One region of the Paenibacillus sp. GYB006 genome, then DNA from elsewhere that is predicted to be linked to it. Evidence: a T-box and tRNA genes for the amino acid it is inferred to sense, from the RefSeq annotation. Region 1 holds a T-box; the other holds one or more tRNA genes.
What was found. A T-box is a leader RNA that pairs with one kind of tRNA and senses whether it is charged. The one in region 1 lies ahead of PV403_RS12695 (alanine--tRNA ligase-related protein), so its partner is inferred to be a tRNA-Ala.

Region 1 (10,181 bases):
CGTCGATTAATGTATGTGGTGAAGTAAGCTTCTTCATGCCGTTCCACATGGTGTTGTCAGGTATTGTTCTTGACTATGCCACAGTGCAACCGTTATGCAGAGAAGGAGATACCTACTTCTTTGCGCAAATTCCTGGAATTACAGCAGAATATCAATTTAGTGATGGACAGAATATAACAGCTCAGGCGGGGTTTGAATCTGCATTTCAGGTCAACGGCACCACTGTTGTTACACTTAGTTGGGATCAGGCACGTTATCTGCGCAGACTGGATGGGGAGCTTTATGTAGGTGATGGATGTGACCTGTATAAAGTTGCTGACGACATTCGCTCTGTGGAAGACGGTGAATTCCAATATTGGTATTGGAATGGTGTAAGATTTAACCGAAAGTCTATTCAGCAATCTTATACAGCACCTGCTATTACGTACTATGATGTAGAACAGCCTCCTTTTGAACCGAAACATACAGAGCAACTTCATATAGGCGGGGAGCGAAAAGTCAAATGGCAAAAAATTTCCGTTACAGGATCAGAAGGGTTCTTAGATATTGATTACTATGGCGATGTAGCACAAATCTACGCAGATGAAGAACTCGTTGCTGACAGTTATTATTATGGAGATGTGTGGAGAGTACCAGCAAGGTTGTTGAATGGAAAGCAATGTTACCTTGCGGTATCGGAAATACGAGACGATTTCTATAGAGAGTTTGAAAGCAAGAACCATTAAGAAAGTTATACAGTAGATTTGAAGCAGCGTAGATTTATTAACATGAGTTCATGTATTTAAAAACCAGAATCCTACATTTGAGAGGGTTCTGGTTTTATTTAACGATGGGTACTAATCATGAACTAAGTTCATCACCTTGTTGGGATTAATCAATCCTTAGTTCATTTCGATTAATTACTGATCTATAATTATATATAAGTCTAAGATTAGAATATAACTACATTCAGATTGCAGTACTTCAGAACAGTATTGTTGTCTCATTTTGAAGGAGAGATCTAAGAGGAGCATGTTACCATTCAGGCTTTTTCATAATAAAGGCAAAATCGAATTACCATTGTCATTGTATAGTTGCGGATTACATCACCAGCACATGATGCATCGGCCTATTGGTTATCCAACATTTCAGTGCATGATTTGCTTTGGAGGATCAGGTACCTTTCACTTTGAAAACATGCCTTACATTAAGATGAAAAGGGGAGATATCTTGTTTGTGCCAGGCAAACTCGCTCATGATTATGGTCCATCGGCAACTGAACCCTGGCTATTAGGATATATGGGAATCGAGGGAAGCTTTGTTGAGTCCCTTGTTAACGCACTACAACTTACAATTATGAAACCAATCTCAGTGAATGAATCAACGATACAGCAGCTTGAATCAGATATCAAGGAGTTATGGCATGTAAGTGAAACTGAGGAGAGCGATCCATATCATACGGCTTCTACGAAAATATATAGTATGATAACGTACATCGCTACAACGACTCATAGCGAGAAGCCAATGCAAAACTATCGAAGGAGCACGAGCGCCAAAGAAATGCTTCGCGCCTCGGTACAATATATGGAACAGCATTATATGGAAGACTTAAGCCTCGCTAATATTGCAGATACGGTCGGTTACTCCAAGCAGCATTTTCAACGTAAGTTTAAAGAGATATATGGCGTGAATCCCAGTCACTATCTACAGCGCCTTCGATTACACAAAGGGGCAGAGCTTTTATCTGAACATTCAGAGCTGTCTGTAGGTGAGATCGCGACAATGGTAGGTATGGATTTAAACTATTTTGTGCGTATATTCAAACGAGAGCACGGAATCACTCCCGCCAAATATCGATTCACGGATTGAAAGGTAAAGACGAGAGGTTAGGTATTAAAAATGAGCCTTCAAATCAAAAACGATAAGTACGGGTTTTAACCTACTTATCGTTTCTCACACTAATTCTCTCTCACGGAATAACGAATCCATAATGTTCCGTAATCCAATTCTTCAACGGATTTAAGTTTAAAGGCAATTTCTTTAATGCTGGAATACGGTTCTTTTGCGACGAAGAACCGGTGGGCTTCTGGATCGCCATTTGCGATAGGAGCTAAGATGACACTAACTTCATCAACTAGTCCGTTTTGTACAAAAGACCAATTGATCGTTCCGCCTCCTCCAACCATCATTCGCTTGATGTGAAAGAGGTTGTAGAATTTGTCTAACATCATTTCATAATCAATGTTAACTAGCGCTTTGTTTGGTTATCGAATTAAACATATAGTTTCTTAGTACAATAGATGCTAAACTCAATATCAAAAATAGCATTCCTCCTAATACGATATATTGTGTGCCCATTCCTGATATGATAAATCCCGCTACTGCAGTGCCAATTGTTGTTCCTAAGTTACTACCCGCTAAAAATATTCCATTAGCAAAATCTGGAGCATTTGGAGCAGCAGAAGTAATCCAATATTGACTAACATTATTTCCTATTGCAAATAATATCCCCCACAATACAATAGTGATCATCATAGGGACAGTGAACTTACCTGTGACGAATGACAAAACATGAACGATTCCTAATGCGATTGGAAAAAATGTGGCTGTTTTAATAGCATTTTTAGTAAGTAATTTTCCTCCTGTTAAATTTCCAACTAGACTTGCTAAGCCCAAAACTAGTAATGCAAAAGTTAAGGTTGTACCTGTTATATTGGTAACCGTTTCAAGATATTCCGTGATGAAAGTATTCACACTTGCAGTTGCCGAACCTATAAATACCACGGTTGCTATAGCTAACCAAAAAATCGGCTTCTTCAATATACTTACTTGAGCTCCATATGAAAGTCTTTCTTTAACAGGTAAGGAGGGAACAAATATCAATGTAGCGATGAAGGCAATCGCATTTACGATGGCAAAGAAAACAAAAGTCATTTCCAGTGAACTGGAACTAGCAATATAGTTTGTAATTGGTACACCAAGTACCATCCCTGCAGTTACACCCAAAATCACTTTAGAAACGGCCTTTGGTACTTCTTCCTTACTAACGGACGTAGCAGCTACTGTCAGAGCCAGCGAACAGTAAACTGGATGAAAAAAGGCTGGGATTACACGAGCAAGTAACAATAGGGAAAAGTTATATACAAATATGGAGACAATGTTACCTACAATGAAAATACCCAGAACAAGAAGCATTACCTTCTTGCGGTTGATACCTGAAAACAATAACGGCATGATGGGGCCAGATATGGCTACAGCAAGTGCAAAGAGACTCACTAGCAGCCCTGCTGTAGATACTGTGATATCAAAATGCTCAGCAAGTAAAGGTAATATCCCTGCAACTCCCATTTCAGTCGTTAGGATACCGAAAACTCCTACGGTCAAAATTAGGATAAGTAGGCTATTTTGTTTAGTCATTCATTTAGTCTCCTTTGGTCTTTCAATTAAAAAACCGAATCCTATTGGAAATCGGTTTTTTATGATAAATCATATTAAATATCAAATTTTATCGTACCAAACCATTTGACTAAATCAGGATCACGGTGATTAACGATTAAATGTTCACCTGTATCTAACGTACTGATCTGATTCATGTCAGATTCATCAAGTTCAAAATCAAAAATGTTGATATTTTCAATAATTCTTTCCTTGTGGATTGATTTCGGAATTACTACGATATCTCTTTGAACAAGCCAACGCAAAATAATTTGTGCTACGCTTTTTCCATGTTTATTTGCCAACTGAAGTAATTTTTCATTTTCAAAAATGTTATTTTTCCCTTCAGCTAGAGGGGCCCATGACTGAATTTGTACGTTAAATTCTTTCATAATCTTTTGACTTTCAATTTGTTGCGTAAAGGGATGAGTCTCCACTTGATTAACAGCTGGAACAATCTCATTGTGTTGGATGAGGTCGATCAAACGGTCAGGATAAAAATTACTCACACCAATCGCTCGAATTTTCCCTTCTTTGTATAGTTCCTCTAACGCTCTCCATGAGCCATAGTAATCTCCTAATGGCTGGTGAACAAGATATAAGTCTAAATAATCTAATTGAAGTTTTTTCAAAGATTTATCAAATGCTTCTTTTGCTTCTTTATAGCCTTGTTCTTGAATGATAAGTTTAGTTGTAATAAATAGCTCTTCTCTTGGTACACCACTCCGTTTGATGGCTCTGCCGACTGCCTCTTCATTCAAATAAGCAGAAGCTGTATCAATTAAACGATATCCTGCATCCATTGCATCACAGACTGCTTGTTCGCAAATTTGTGGATCCTCCATCTGAAAAACTCCAAAGCCGATCTTAGGCATCTCAACACCATTGTTTAAAATAACCTTTTGCATACCAATTCCTCCACATTAATTAATTCTGTTTCTGTATTTCATTATAAGTATTAAATTTTTGACAATGAATAGTAGATAAGTTAATGTAGTTTAAACTACAGGTTTATACGGAGGCTTTGCATGTATAGTCGTCAAATTGAAATTTTTGTTGCAGTAGTAGAAAGCGGAAGTTTTAATAAAGCAGCAGATAAATTATTTCTTTCTACAACTGCTGTTATGAAGCAAATCAATTTGTTAGAAGATCAATTAGGAGTTTCTGTTGTAGAGCGATCCAATCAAGGTATTTCATTAACTCCCGCTGGACAATCTTATTATGAAGATGCCGAACGAATCATAAGTCTGTCTCGAAATGCTGTTCAAAAAGCCCGTCAAATAGCTGCTGATTCACCATATATCATACGAATTGGTAGTTCTTTTTTAAATCCAGTTAAATCATTTATTCCTATTTGGAATAAAGTCAGTGAACTTTTTCCGCAATTCAAATTACAAATCATTCCATTTGATGATAATAAAAATACAATTATGGATACGATAAAGTCTCTGGGAACACAGTTCGATTGTATTATTGGTGCTTTTGGTTCAAATCAGTGGTTAGAGCATTGTAATCTTTACCCATTAAGCGAATATAAGCTAAGTTGTGCTGTATCATCAGATCACCCACTTGCTACTAAGGAGATTATTAATTTAGAAGATTTACATGAGGAACATTTAATGATGGTTCGGGCGGGAGACAGCAATCCCAATGATGAATTTCGGGCATATATTGAAGAAAACCATCCAACTATTCAAATTATTGATACCGCATATTTTTATGATATAGAAGTTTTTAACCGCTGTGCACAAACAGGGAGTGTTCTTTTAACGTTAGATAGTTGGGCCAATATCCATCCTTCACTCATTACTATTCCTCTAAAATGGAATGGAACCAGCGTACCTTTTGGCTTACTATATTCCAAAGAAGCCAATGAATCAGTCAAAAAATTTGTCAATGCAATCGCTCAGGTTACGCAATAATCTAATCTTCAGAAAACAAAAGCATACGCATAGGGATCACATTTTTCTATAAAAAAAAAGGCCATCCAGTAAGTTCTGGATAACCTGATCATAAGGTACTACACATCAAGCTGACAAAACAAATATTATAAGTCTAACCTCATTAACTCCTTAATGGATGTGTCTTCTGTATCGTTGGTTCTGTTTTTTTGCAGTGCATTCTTTCGGTACATAAGAGCACCCACGAAGGAAAGGGAAAATCCAACCGATGCATAGATATATAGCATTTGAATTCCTACGGTATCCGCTAGCCAGCCGGATAATAATAAAGATACTCCATATAAAATTGAGGTAAGTGATGATTGGGCGGCAAATAACGGTGGCAGCTCTGAAGCTGGAACGCTTGTTTGGTAAGAAGTACGTTCCGCTAAATCTTTTATGGCTTGGGAAGCCCCAATTGCGAACATGATAAATAGTGTCGCCAGCGGGCTAGTAGAAAAACTGAAGCCGAGTGTTAGTGCAGCAACGCATCCGCTGCCTACAGCTAGCATGAGCCCAAGATTCCACATTCCGTTCGATAAGCGGCTCATAAGAATGCTAATAAGAACGAAACCACCTAAATTAGCGCCGTTCATCCAACCCCACCATACATAACCAACATGTAATCGTTCGCCTACGAACACGAGCAATAGTGCCCCAGCGAATACACCTCTAAATAAGCCTTCCCAAAAATCCATCCATAACAAGACACGTAACTTCGGTAACATAAAATAATTCCGCCATCCATCTTGAAGCGAGCGTCTCCAAGAACCGGCTGGAGTTTGGTGTGTGTTGTTTCTGACTTTACTTATCATGCAGGATGATAAGCAAGCACTACCCAATAGCACAGTTGAAAGGAGCAGCACTTGGCTTGCACCGAGCCAACTGACCGTCATTGATCCGAACGCCCATCCGGCCAGAGAACAAGATTGTACAATACCCGATAGAATGCTGTTCGCTTTGAGCAGCGAAGCTTCAGGTACGGTTAGAGCAACAAGAGACGATCTCACGGGAACCGCCACACCCTCCAGAATAGATATTCCGAAAACTATCCCGACCAATATTGAAATATTGAGATTATCTTCACCAACTAGTAGCATATATATGGTCAGCAAGCTCAAGCCAAGAGTTTGTCCCCCAAGACTAGTAGCAAGTAGACGGTTCAAGCGCAGCTTACGCATGATAACAGGAGCCGATATACTACCGACTGTCATACCAGCAGCTCTGAGGAGTGGGTACAAAGCGGTTATGGTGGCAGAACCAGATACATGGTATAGCGTAACGACAAGCGCTAAAATATACCATGTGTCACCTAAAATAGATAGAGCTTGACTAAGCCAGAGTCTATGAAATGATTTTGTTAGCATTAGACCCATCCTTCCCTATATTCAGTTAATTCAGGAAAAGGAATGAGATTTTACAACGGTCTGCCTCCGATCAAAATTAAAAAGATTTCATCATTGTAGCATTTTACTTTGCAAATATAAAATAAAATAATTTGAACGATTGACGTAATTCGTTTATCTACCTGGTGATACAGTATAGTTTGCGAATTATTAATCCTTTTTCGAGAGCACTATTAAGTGCTACGTGGGCCGATTATGCAAAAATTCTCCCGATTGAGCCGGCAGAATTTTTGTGGTTAAACTATTGTGCAGCTTTAATGTATTTTAAAGAACAATCCGCTGTCATAGGTAGAGAACTGAGTTAAGAGGAGACTATAGTCCAGGCAACACAACTGCAGCCGGCGTATTATGTTCGGCTACGATATATTAATCGTGGTTGATCAGAATTCTATAATAACGTCGATGAGTAGAGCTATACTGTAGGTTAGAAGTGGAACTTGTACATGCCCATAGTGAAACATCTATCGGCCGCATTACGTGGCTTGCTGGAGATGATGACAACCAGGAATAACGAAGGCTAAAAAATTCTATTTCATAAAACCCTATCAGAGTTGTATTGTTATTAACAGTAAGAGACGAACTCGAATTCGTTAGATCGAGGGCCTAATCAATAATATTTTACATCGTACAATGATGACAGGCTTTATCTCACCTATAAAAGGAGGATGTTTCATGGAATCAGCGGCATTAGAACCAATTCGGATTCTTTTGAATCAGGCATATCAGACCGAAATGGGGATGAGCTGTACGCGGGAATCGGAGCAGGCGATCGTTGATTTTGAGAAAAAGTACAACGTTATTCTTCCCGAGTCGTACCGAGACCTATTGCTGTACTACGGTGCCTGCAACTTCGGTGATCCTGCGCTCTATTCCGTACAGGAATTGGACTGGGCGTACCCTGCATTTGTGGAAGCATATCAAGAGTATAAGAGAGAATGCGACCTGCCTGAAGACCTGAATCCGTTCCCGATTGGCGGTTTTGGAGAAGGAAGTATTGCTGTTCTGGAACGGAATTCGGGTAAAGTTTTGATACTTATCCACGACTATGCAGGAGATTATCCATTTCAGGAGGTAGCGCCTCATTTTAACGGATTGATGGAGATGCTGGCCGGTTCTGCGATCTGGGTTCAGGAACAGATGAAATAGTCAGACTAGGTGACAGATTGCTCTTGAATGTATTTGCGTTATTGACAGGCGTAATCTCTTCAAATAATGGTCACATGATGTGAAGAGTCTGGTTTTGCAGACACTCAGAAGTGAGATATACAACGGTGGAGGATGTAACGAGGTAAGTGAAATCGACCTACAGGACATGCCGCTGCATCGGGGTCAAAAGAGGAATGAACGCTATGAAAAAACATGTTGCGATGGTTGATATTGCATAATTGCCATCAAGCCAACAAAAGCTTGGAAGAAACGAACACATGAGAAAGACGGCCACGAAGATCCTTGGCTGTCTTTCTCATGTGTTTTACCTCCGTTTTCTTTTCGGCATCGAGCCTTCAAGGAAAATCATTACCTTATAAAAAATAGTGGAATTAATTTACAGAATAAGTTGAGTGTGATAGCATTGGTTTAACTTAAAACGAAAAGGCTATGATGAGAAATAGTAGCTATTAGGGATCTCACAGAGAGAAGATGGTTGGTGCGAATCTTCATTGATCTAATAGTGAAGCAGTCTCGGAGCTGTGAACCGAACAGAGGAATCTTAGTAGGCTTCAACGGAGTTCCACCGTTATTCAGGAAACAATATCGGAGATATCCCGTATTGATAGAGTGCAGAGAAATCTGAAATTAGGTGGTAACACGGACATAATAGTTCGCCCTAAGTTGACAAGAAATATGTCGGCTTAGGGCTTTTTTGTTTTAATTCTTCTCGTTTAAATATTTGAAAAATATTTTTCTGAGAATAAATAATAATTGAAATGGAGGTGTTGAGGATGGTGAAAATGACACCAGATGAGTTAAGAAAATCATATATTGATTTTATGAAAGGAATAGGGGCTAGCCAAGTGCCCTCTTCTAGCTTGTTACCAGAGAATGATCCCTCAACGTTGTTTACAGGAAGTGGGATGCAACCTATGGTTCCCTATTTATTGGGGGAAAAGCATCCGATAGGTAATGAGATTGCTAATATCCAGAAGTGTTTAAGGACAGTGGATATTGATGAAGTAGGAGATACGTCGCATCTGACATTTTTTGAAATGATAGGTCGATGGGAGTTTAAAGCAAATGAAAATAACTATAAGAAAAAGCAAATCGATGCCATTTGGAATTGGCATATTATCGAATTAGGAATTGATCCTGGCAGGCTGTACATCAGTGCTTTTATAGGAAGTGATGATTTGAATATACAGAAAGATACGGAAGCCATTCAAATCTGGTCAGAAAAATATAAATCCGTTGGTATAGAACCTATCATTGAAGATGATCCCTATCAATATGGGGCATCTAGAGGCGGAAGAATATTCCTATACGATGAAAAAGAAAATTGGTGGAGTCGATCCGGAAGTCCATTGGATATGCCTGTTGGTGAACCGGGTGGGCCTGATAGTGAAATGTTCTATGATCTTGAACCAGGCGGTGATTCATTGGATCATCCTGCTTCTGTAAGCCAGAGGTTTTTAGAAATTGGGAACAACGTATTTATGTGTTACAAAAAAGAAGACACAGGATTTGTAAAAATGCAAAATCCCAATATTGATTATGGAGGCGGATTAGAAAGGGTTGCAACAGCCCTTAATGGTGACAAGGATTTTTATAATACGGCTTTCTTCCTTAATCCCAAGAAAAAATTAATGGAGTTAAGTGGTAAACAATATACTGACGATTTAAAGTCGTTTAGAATCATACTTGATCATGTGAGAGCGGCTACTTTTCTAATTAATGATGGTGCGGAGCCAGCTAATAGTGATGCAGGGTATATAACAAGAAGGTTATTAAGAAGGGCAATTCGTGCAGGTAAAAAAATAGGTATACAAGGAAGTTTTGTGGGCGAGTTGTCTGAAGTTTTCATAGATGAAGCAACAGCTTATGAAGATTTGATCGGTAATAAAAAGAAAGTTATCGAAATCGTAAATAAGGAAGAAAATCTTTTCTATAGAACTTTACAGCAAGGAGAATTTGAAATACAAAAACATCTTAAGAATAAGGGTAAAGTTACAGGTGCAGATGCCTTTTATTTTTACGAAACATATGGGTTTCCCTTGGAGTTGACGGAAGAGTTTCTAACTGAAGTTGGATATAGCATGGAGGACAAGACGTCTTATATAGAGGCTGCAAAGAAACATGCTGAAAAGAGCAGAACTGCTTCTGCGGGTAAATTTAAAGGTGGATTAGCTGAACATTCAACGGAAACAACAGCGCTGCACACGGTATCTCATTTATTACTTGCTGGTTTAAGGGAAGTTTTGGGTGATCA
Region 2 (10,181 bases), 98 kb from region 1:
ATGAATATAGCATAACAAGAGGCTCTCCGATTAGTGTGAGCCTCTTTGTTGTGTACCCGTAACAACTTTCATGTAAAAAACCACTGATTCCATTAGTAATCTTTTTACTCCTTTTTTTAGAAGTGAATAGTTCTCATTAATTAATGGATAATAATGACATTGACATTCGAAAGATTTTCTAAAATAATAAAATGTAATTGAATACTGGTACCTTTAATTCAGTCCAGAGAGGCTGGCAAGGGCAGCGGATTTTATAATCACGCGAGAATCAGGGCATATTCCGTCAGGGATGCTCTGCGTCTTCGCGCGGATTATGATGAAAAAAAGAGGCTACTTGTCAGTTTAAGACTTGACGAGTAGCCTCTTTTTTCTGCTTTTTGGTATCAGGAGACTTTAAGCTGGAGGTATTCTGATGAGTAAACAAGATCAAGAATTTTCATGGCAAGAGGTGCCGCAAACGCACAGAAACAATTTTAGAAAGATGTTCTCCGTTATGCTCGCGTTCACTTTCTTTTCGGCAAGCATGCTGGCAGGGGGAACACTTGGAGTCAGCTTGACGTTCATGGAGTTCATGGGAATTGTGCTTGGCGGTAACTTGATTCTAGGCATATATACAGGGGCGTTAGCACATATCGCTGCCAAAACGGGTCTTTCCACACATTTATTAGCAAAGTATTCGTTTGGTAGCAAAGGATCTTACCTTCCGTCGTTCCTGCTCGGCTTTACACAGGTGGGATGGTTCGGTGTCGGCGTAGCGATGTTCGCTGTTCCCGTCGCTAAAGCGATGGATTGGAACGTGTATCTGCTGATCTTCATATTTGGTTTAGCAATGACAGCAACAGCTATTTTCGGTATCAAGTCACTCGTAATTCTTGGGTATATTGCGGTTCCTGCAATTGCCATTCTTGGCGGTTACTCCGTGTTTGAAGGAATAGACACACTGGGCGGTCTACAAGGTTTGTTAGATTACAAGCCAGCAGAGTCGCTGACCGTAGCAGCTGCATTAACGATTTGTATTGGATCATTCATTAGCGGCGGTACGTTGACGCCAGATTTTGCACGTTTTTCTCAAACATCTAAACAGGCGGTTACCGCTACAGTTATCTCGTTCTTCTTAGGAAACTCGCTCATGTTCCTGTTCGGAGCAGTCGGCGCAATGGCATATAACCTATCAGATATCTCGGAGGTTATGTTCCTGCAAGGGTTGATCGTTCCTGCCATCATCGTATTGGGACTGAATATTTGGACGACTAACGATAACGCTCTTTACGCTTCCGGACTGGGCTTTGCGAATATCACTAAAATCTCGAAAAAGTTCTTCGTTATCGTAAACGGCATTGTGGGTACTGTGTTTGCTATGTGGATGTATAACAATTTTGTTGGTTTCCTAAATGTGCTGGGCGCAGCGATTCCTTCCATCGGGGCAATCATCATCGCGGACTACTTCTTCGTGAAGCGTAGAAACTATAAACCGTTTGCCGAAATGACGTTCAAAAATGTAAACTGGGTAGCGATGGCTGCTTGGGCTGTCGGTGTAGCCTTTGCTCAGCTGGCCCCAGGAATTACACCACTTAATGCACTAATCGGAACCGCAGTAGCTTACATCGGGTTAATGCTGATCGTTCCTGCGAAAGAATCCAAAGAAATGGGGAATTTAAATGATTATACAGAACGCAAAATTGCGGGGTAAAGAAGGTCTATGGAATATCGTTGTAAAAGACGGAAAGTTTGAAAAAATCACGCAATCTTTGGAAGTAACAACGAATGAGGAAGTAATTGATGTGAGCGGCGCGCTTGTGCTGCCGCCATTCATCGAACCACATATTCATCTGGATACAACGTTAACTGCAGGCGAGCCAGAATGGAATTTGAGCGGAACATTGTTCGAAGGTATCCAGCGTTGGTCCGAACGTAAGGCATTTCTGACACATGAGGACGTTAAAACACGTTCCAAAACAGCACTGAAATGGCAGATCGCACAAGGCATTCAGCATGTACGGACGCATGTAGACGTGACTGATCCAAGCCTGACTGCAGTTAAAGCGATGCTCGAAGTGAAAGAAGAAATGGCACCATATGTTGACATCCAGCTTGTCGCTTTCCCACAGGAAGGCATTCACTCCTACCCGAACGGCGTAGAACTAATGGAAGAGGCGCTGAAAATGGGCGTTGACGTGGTCGGGGGTATCCCGCACTTCGAATTTACGAGAGAATACGGCGTGGATTCAATGAAGGTTGCGTTTGACCTTGCTGAAAAATACGACCGTCTTATCGACATTCATTGCGACGAAATCGATGACGAACAATCCCGTTTCTTAGAAGTCGTAGCTAAAGAAGCTTACGAACGTGGCTTAGGTTCCCGTACAACAGCAAGCCACACGACGGCAATGGGATCTTATAATGATGCTTACACTTATAAATTGTTCAGACTACTTAAGATGGCGGACCTGAATTTCGTATCCAATCCGCTGGTCAACATCCACTTGCAAGGACGTTTCGACACGTATCCGAAAAGAAGAGGGCTGACTCGCGTCAAAGAGCTGCAAGAAGCCGGTCTTAATGTGTGCTTCGGACACGATGATATCTTTGATCCATGGTATCCGCTTGGTACAGGCAACATGCTTCAAGTACTGCACATGGGTATTCATGCTTCTCAGCTGCTTGGTTACGATCAAATCGTGAATTCAATTGATCTTATTACGAAAAATAGCGCAAGAACGCTGCATATCGAGGATATGTACGGTATTGAAGAAGGTAAACCTGCGAACTTCATCGTTCTTGAAGCAGAGAATGAATATGAGGCGATCCGTAAACAGGCTGCAGTGCTTTACTCATTCAGAGGCGGCCGCAAAATTGCCGAAACAAAACCTCGGGACACATCGATCATTCTCGAGAATGGTTCGGAGAAAGTCACTTTCAATAAATAATTTAAGGAAGCATGCAATGCATCAAGCATAGCTTGCACATTAATCAAAACCCCCACTTTGTAGGCAGGGTAAAAAGAGACCGCATACCGCGAACTCTTTCTGCATACAAGAGGGGGGGGGTTGATATATTCAAATTTATGTTATCTGGTAAGTTATTTGTTTAAATGGCTGATTTAAAAGAATTTGGAGGGGTCTAATAATATCCATACAATCAACGCGATGTTTAAACAAGTTACACATATTCCACCTATAAGGTAACCTGTAAATACTCTGTTTCTCTTTTTTAGATAAATGATAAGTGGTACCAAATAAAGCCATTGATAAAAACCGACAAATACATGATTTAATATAAAAAAACCATCATCTATGATACCAATTAACATCAAGCCATACGCGCCAAAATAAAAAACGATGACATAAATAAAACTTAATAAAAAACTCAATAGAAATTTCCTGTTCAACACATTCCACAACCTTTCTTACAATTAAGAAGAGAAAATTACAAAGTCGATAATTTAGCAAATAGAAGAACTCCTTATTATTTTGAATACGAAAGACCTGGGAAAACCGTATATTCATCGACGTTGAAAAAGTCTACTTTTTTCATAGTTTCAATTTTCCGATTAGTTATTACAAAATCCCGCATTTCTCCTTTTAAAATTTCATCGAAACCAATCATAAATGTTCCAATAATGTTTCTAAGACTTGCCCAACCACTACCAATGAAATCAAGATCTTGTTTCCATATATCTTCCTGAGAAGGTATCGCTTTGTCATTGATAGTTACCGTTTGATTCTTTTGGTTCCAACCTACATTCGCATCTAATGCCTTTGCTACCACACTTAAAGGCACCATTACTCGGTTATTGACGATCTGAGGAGCTACATCTGAAGTAACTTGTTGACCGTTAACCACGATCTTAACGCTCCCTTTAGCAAAAGCTAAACCAACCACGATGCTAAGAGAAAAAACAACCACAAAAAGTGAGATGAACAGTTTCTTCTTTATTTTTATCGCCTCCATTTGTAAATGTATATAATGAAAGACGCTAAAAAATTGATTGTAGTTACATTACTTGGTTTCGCCATGCGACAAATCTTATCATTTTATATAAATATCTTTTCAATTAGGATGGCGATGATTTGAAGTGTGCGACACCACATTTTTCCTAAATAAAAGGTATAATTTACAATTAGAAAAACGCTGTTCAAGATGATATATTATTTATGTCCTCTTAAGAAAAAGACAATTATAAATGTGTGTCTGATGCAGTAATTAAAGATATTTAATTCATTGTGTTCGATGGTTTTTATTACTAGTTGAATATGTTTTTAAAATATGATAAATTATAAATCCGGAAGATTTTAAGCTGCATGTCCTTTCTAAGGTCTGATATTTTGCTGGTGAGTATTCACTGAAGATATCACAGCGCAAAAATCATGTTTGGTGGCGATAGCGGAGGGGTTCCACACGTACCCATCCCGAACACGACCGTTAAGCCCTCCAGCGCCGATGGTACTTGGACCGCAGGGTCCTGGGAGAGTAGGACGCCGCCAAGCGAATAACCTATTAGGTTATATGTTTACTGAATCATTTATTTAACGATGAGGGGCCATAGCTCAGCTGGGAGAGCGCCTGCCTTGCAAGCAGGAGGTCAGCGGTTCGATCCCGCTTGGCTCCACCAATATTCCCTGATAGCTCAGTTGGTAGAGCACTCGACTGTTAATCGAGTTGTCACAGGTTCGAGTCCTGTTCGGGGAGCCAGCGGCCCGTTGGTCAAGGGGTTAAGACACCTCCCTTTCACGGAGGTAACAGGGGTTCGAATCCCCTACGGGTCACTTTATATGGAGATTTAGCTCAGCTGGGAGAGCATCTGCCTTACAAGCAGAGGGTCGGGGGTTCGATCCCCTCAATCTCCACCATACCAAATAATGCAGGATGAAATCCTGTGAATTCAACTAATTTATCCTAGCTCCCATTATATGGAGTATGGTATAATCGAATTAATTAGCCGGTGTAGCTCAACTGGTAGAGCAACTGACTTGTAATCAGTAGGTTGGGGGTTCAAGTCCTCTCGCCGGCACCAGTTTCATATGGAGGATTAGCGAAGTGGCCAAACGCATCAGACTGTAAATCTGCTCCCTTACGGGTTCGGTGGTTCGAATCCATCATCCTCCACCAGTTTTTAGGGGCATAGTTTAAAGGTAGAACAACGGTCTCCAAAACCGTTGGTGTGGGTTCAATTCCTGCTGCCCCTGCCAATTTCATAATAGTAAAGAATGATAATATATGGCGGTCGTGGCGAAGGGGTTAACGCACCGGATTGTGGCTCCGGCATTCGTGGGTTCAAGTCCCATCGATCGCCCTTGTACAACTTATCGCTGTTGGGGATTAGCCAAGCGGTAAGGCAACGGACTTTGACTCCGTCATGCATAGGTTCAAATCCTATATTCCCAGCCATTTTATAGTACGAGCCATTAGCTCAGTTGGTAGAGCACCTGACTTTTAATCAGGGTGTCGAAGGTTCGAGTCCTTCATGGCTCACCATCATATATATGCGCGTGTGGCGGAATTGGCAGACGCACTAGACTTAGGATCTAGCGTCTTTGACGTGGGGGTTCGAGTCCCTTCACGCGCATCTTTTAATTGCGGACATGGATCAGCGGTTGACCTTTGCCTTGCCAGGCAAGAGTCGCTGATTTCCGTCGTCTGCTTTTATATTTTTTGCGCCCTTAGCTCAGCTGGATAGAGCGTTTGACTACGAATCAAAAGGCCGGGAGTTCGAATCTCTCAGGGCGCGCCATTATATTTAAAATAAGAAGCAAGCCGGTGTGGCGGAATTGGCAGACGCGCGCGACTCAAAATCGTGAGGGAAACCGTGGGGGTTCGAGTCCCTTCACCGGCATTTATTATCGGGATGTAGCTCAGCTTGGTAGAGCACCTGGTTTGGGACCAGGGGGTCGCATGTTCAAATCGTGTCATCCCGATATTTATATACGCGGGTGTAGTTCAATGGTAGAACTTCAGCCTTCCAAGCTGATAGCGTGGGTTCGATTCCCATCACCCGCTTCATTAGTAAACCTCTTTGCGAAAGCGAAGGGGTTTTTATATTTCTACTTTTACAGAGAGTAAGTATTGAACTATTTGGGTTGTTCTTTTTCAGGCTAGATACCGATACACACCTAACACCTAAAAGCGAGGAAGCTGAAATAGTTGATTCCTTTGAAGAGGTGACTGCTATTGAAGTTCCAAAATGAGCATAGACCTGTATTTAATGGATTAATCCTTGTATACAACGACAAGATAAAAAAAGCTTACAAAGCAGGATATTATAAATTAAAAAGTTTACAGTGAAAATTGACTTGTGTGTAGTATTGTCATATTTTACAGTAAGTCATTTTTCGCATTTCTTTATCTCTTAAACCCCAAGCCTATTAGATCCATTCAGAGGCTTGGGGTTGTTTTTATAATATAATATGAAAAATACACTATATGAATATTTCACAATAATAAAATGTAGCCGTACTTATCTACTTCACACATATCCATCAAATTCACGTTCCTATATGAATAAACTACCTTTACTCTAAAATAAGACCACTGTAAAGGAATATTACCTTAAATCTTTAGATTTATAATTTAAAGAAATTTATCTGGTATACTACAATAAATTTAGCAAGAATAAAGTATTTCAAATAATGTGGAACGAAGTAACCTTATCTACGTATTACCATGCGGGGATAAGGTTGTTTTTGCTAATTCATTCACATCGAATTCTATCTTCTGTACATTCTTGTGTTAATATGCACAGCATGAACATAATCAAAAAGAGCTCTAAGGATTTTTACATAATACGGAGACGATATCGAATTTCTTAAATCTCTTATAACGGATTTAAGAAATTCATATGAAATCGTAAATGCGTGAGTGTCCCCATCTTTGACTAATGGGGTACTCGCACATGTTCTTTATCGCTTCAGATATCATCAATCACGTACTGAAATGTTTGAGGAGGAAATTCAGATGATCATAGAAGTAACGGGTCTGGTCAAAAGGTACAAAGATTACACAGCTGTAGATGGTGTTGATCTGAGTATTCATGAAGGTGAAATATTTGGACTGCTCGGACCAAACGGTGCAGGAAAATCAACAACGATGAACACGTTACTGGGCTTATTAAAAGTCAACAATGGCACAGTAAAAATGTTTGGTAAGGACTTTTCCAAGCATGCAAGAGAAATCAAACGATCTGTCGGATATGTACCGCAGGACTTGGCTTTTTTCGAAACCTTAAGTGCCATCGATAATGTAACGTATTGGGGTAAGTTGTATGGACTTCGAGGCAAAGAGCTACATACATCCGTACAGGAAGCACTTGAGTTTACTGGATTATGGGATAGAAGAAAAGGTATTGCTAAGACTTTTTCGGGTGGCATGAAAAGACGTCTGAACATCGCTTGTGCGATTGTACATAAGCCGCGTATTCTTTTTATGGATGAACCTACGGTTGGAGTAGATCCCCAATCACGCAACAATATTCTGGAATCGATTAAAATTATGAATCAAAATGGGATGACCATCATCTATACAACACATTACATGGAAGAGATCGAAGCCATCTGTGAACGAGTTGCCATTATGGATTTCGGAAAAGTAATCGCACTCGGAAGTATAGATGAGCTGATTGATTCCATTTCAACGGGAAATCGCTTAAGTCTGGAGCTTGCATCGAATTCGGACGCAGCTGTTTCGGTAATTAAAGAGTCGGAAGGTGTCACCGCTTGCAACAACATAAACGGAGTACTCGACATTCACTTGGAAAAAGATGAACGGTTTCTTACGGGGATATTGGAGAATCTGATTCGGAAAGAATTTAAAATTAAGTCCATGACACTGGAAAAACCGAATCTGGAGACGGTATTCTTGCAGTTGACTGGTAAAAAACTGAGAGACTAATCCGGGACGGTGATGAAACGATGAATATACTCACTCAAATTTTTTATTCGGCAAAACGGATCTTGATTGACCCTAAACCGATTTTCATTAGATTGCTCAGTTTTTTATTAATTATTTTAATATTAGGTACTGCGTTTAAAGACCAATTTAATGTCACCTCTTTGGATAAAGTAAGGATCGTTTATAGCAATGAAGATTCTGGTCAACTTGGTGAAATGTTCATTAGTTCTATGATCGGTGCGAAAGAAATTAGCTCACTGGCAGAGTTCGATCAAGTGCTTTCTCTTGATGAAGGACGAGAGATCCTAAATATTGAAGAGGCAGATGCGTTTATTTATATTCCTGAAGGATTCTCGAACCAAGGGGAAGCGGATGGATCAAGCAAAACAGTTGAAGTATTTCTGGCCAAATCTTCGGGCGTGGATACAACGGTTGTGCGGAATGTCGTGGATAGTCTGATTAATGGGCTAAATACCGCAGGCGTAGTCGCCACCATGTCGGGCAATACACAAATCGATCAAGTGAATTCGGATACCAGCTTGAAGGAAGAGCCTCTAACCGATTCCAAATCGGCGACAGCCATGGGATATTACGCTATTGCAATGCTGCTGATGTTTATGATGCGTGGTCAGGAATATGGCGCTGCAGGAATGGGAGAAGACTATTTGGGTACATTGGGTGATCGGCTCAAGCTTTCACCGATTAAACCTTTCGAACAGTATCTAGGCAAAACGATAGGTCTTTCCTTAGTTACCTTCTTACAGGGGATGGTGATTATCCTGTTTACCAAATATGTATATGATGTGGATTGGGGGAATCACTTTGGTGTCATCGTTTTGATCGTGTTTGTGTTCTCTTTATTAACCACGACACTCGGTGGCCTATTGACAATTATCATAAAGGATTCCGTAAAGGCCGACACACTTGCCAATATTGTAACTCTGGTATCCACTTTTCTTATTGGCGGGTTTATTATTATTGATTTTGGAGCTATCGCAGCAATATCCCCAAGCTATTATGCAAAATCAGCGATATTCAACGTTGTATATAACGACGAGCTAGGTTCTGCTTTTGTAAATATTGGACAGATGTTGGCTATCACCTTGTTATTTGCGGTGATCAGCATTGTGGTTTCAAGGAGGAAGAGAGCATGACGATCTTATTCAACAGCATAGAACGGATATTTCGAAAACCAATAAACATCTTATTTATGCTTGTGCTTCCGATCCTGCTAAATATGTTTTTGATTTCGACGGTAACCAAAGATGTAAAATATAATGTAGGCATACTGGACCAAGATTCATCCCCATTCATAGTGGATCTTATATCGGATATGCAGGAGAAATACAATGTAACATTACTGACCCCTGGTGATGATGTAAAGGGCTTGATTGTAAACAAAAAACTAGACAGTGCTTTTACTTTTCCAGCGGGATTCACTGCAGAGATGCTTGAAGGAAAAGATGTATCTGCTCTGAGCTTTGCCCTTGAGGCGTCTAATGTGGCGAGGCCCGTTCAAGTATACGTATCGAGTTACATATCCTCAGCAAAACAAATTGCGGCAGCTGCAAACGGGAATGAAGATGCATTCTATAAGGGGATGGAAGCTTATAATAAGAATGCATTTGCTGCAGAATATAAGAGCTTCTCTACTGGAAATTCTGAAAAATCTGAAAAAGACGTAAACACGGCGGTTCTGTCCTTAGGTTATATCGCGTTTGGTATGTTATTCTTGATTACCTTCTCTACAAGCTTAATTCTGGAGGATAAGCTAACTGGAGTCTATGATCGGATCACTGCAACACCGCTGACACGTTCTCGTTATTTTTCACAACATATGATAGCAAGCTTCCTAGTTGCCACGATTCAGGTTGTCGTATTAATCAGTTTGTTACCGAAATTAGTCGATATATCCTATGGATCAACATTGGCTCAACAACTGGAAGTCATGGCAGTTTGTCTTGCGTTTGCTCTTGCTTGCGTAGCCATTGGCGTTGCAATCAGCAGATTTTCAAAAAACGCACTGATGGTGAGTTCGCTAACAGCTTTGGTCAATATCCCAATGCTGATGCTCGGTGGCTGTTTTTGGCCTAGAGAAATCATGCCAGACTTTATGCAGCGAATTGGCGATTTTGTGCCGACAACTTGGTTTTTACAAGCAGGAGAAACGGTGTTGTATGATAAAGGTTTAAACGGTGCCATTATTGAATTGTCGTACTTAATTGGCTTCTCTGCTTTGTTATTGATCGTGTCGTTTACAATCAAGTCAGAAAAGGTGAGATGAGTTAACATAATAA

Region 2: it encodes a tRNA-Ala, which carries the amino acid that the T-box ahead of PV403_RS12695 (alanine--tRNA ligase-related protein) is inferred to sense. The anticodon was not compared.

Annotation. Positions count from the first base shown of each region.
Region 1 is NZ_JARBDA010000004.1:315,224-325,404, reverse strand. It holds gene PV403_RS12735 (beta-galactosidase) at 1-725, shown strand, start outside; gene PV403_RS12730 (AraC family transcriptional regulator) at 1,012-1,848, shown strand; gene PV403_RS12725 (dihydrofolate reductase family protein) at 1,938-2,222, opposite strand; gene PV403_RS12720 (MFS transporter) at 2,224-3,396, opposite strand; gene PV403_RS12715 (aldo/keto reductase) at 3,471-4,322, opposite strand; gene PV403_RS12710 (LysR family transcriptional regulator) at 4,443-5,336, shown strand; gene PV403_RS12705 (MFS transporter) at 5,462-6,721, opposite strand; gene PV403_RS12700 (SMI1/KNR4 family protein) at 7,433-7,906, shown strand; T-box leader at 8,348-8,591, shown strand; gene PV403_RS12695 (alanine--tRNA ligase-related protein) at 8,701-10,181, shown strand, end outside.
Region 2 is NZ_JARBDA010000004.1:412,979-423,159, reverse strand. It holds gene codB (cytosine permease) at 413-1,690, shown strand; gene PV403_RS13255 (cytosine deaminase) at 1,659-2,927, shown strand; gene PV403_RS13250 (copper amine oxidase N-terminal domain-containing protein) at 3,466-3,951, opposite strand; rRNA gene rrf (5S ribosomal RNA) at 4,371-4,487, shown strand; tRNA gene PV403_RS13240 (tRNA-Ala) at 4,537-4,612, shown strand; tRNA gene PV403_RS13235 (tRNA-Asn) at 4,617-4,692, shown strand; tRNA gene PV403_RS13230 (tRNA-Glu) at 4,695-4,766, shown strand; tRNA gene PV403_RS13225 (tRNA-Val) at 4,775-4,850, shown strand; tRNA gene PV403_RS13220 (tRNA-Thr) at 4,939-5,014, shown strand; tRNA gene PV403_RS13215 (tRNA-Tyr) at 5,024-5,109, shown strand; tRNA gene PV403_RS13210 (tRNA-Trp) at 5,116-5,189, shown strand; tRNA gene PV403_RS13205 (tRNA-His) at 5,221-5,293, shown strand; tRNA gene PV403_RS13200 (tRNA-Gln) at 5,314-5,388, shown strand; tRNA gene PV403_RS13195 (tRNA-Lys) at 5,400-5,475, shown strand; tRNA gene PV403_RS13190 (tRNA-Leu) at 5,486-5,566, shown strand; tRNA gene PV403_RS13185 (tRNA-Arg) at 5,655-5,731, shown strand; tRNA gene PV403_RS13180 (tRNA-Leu) at 5,754-5,833, shown strand; tRNA gene PV403_RS13175 (tRNA-Pro) at 5,842-5,915, shown strand; tRNA gene PV403_RS13170 (tRNA-Gly) at 5,927-5,997, shown strand; gene PV403_RS13165 (ABC transporter ATP-binding protein) at 6,952-7,884, shown strand; gene PV403_RS13160 (ABC transporter permease) at 7,905-9,038, shown strand; gene PV403_RS13155 (ABC transporter permease) at 9,035-10,168, shown strand.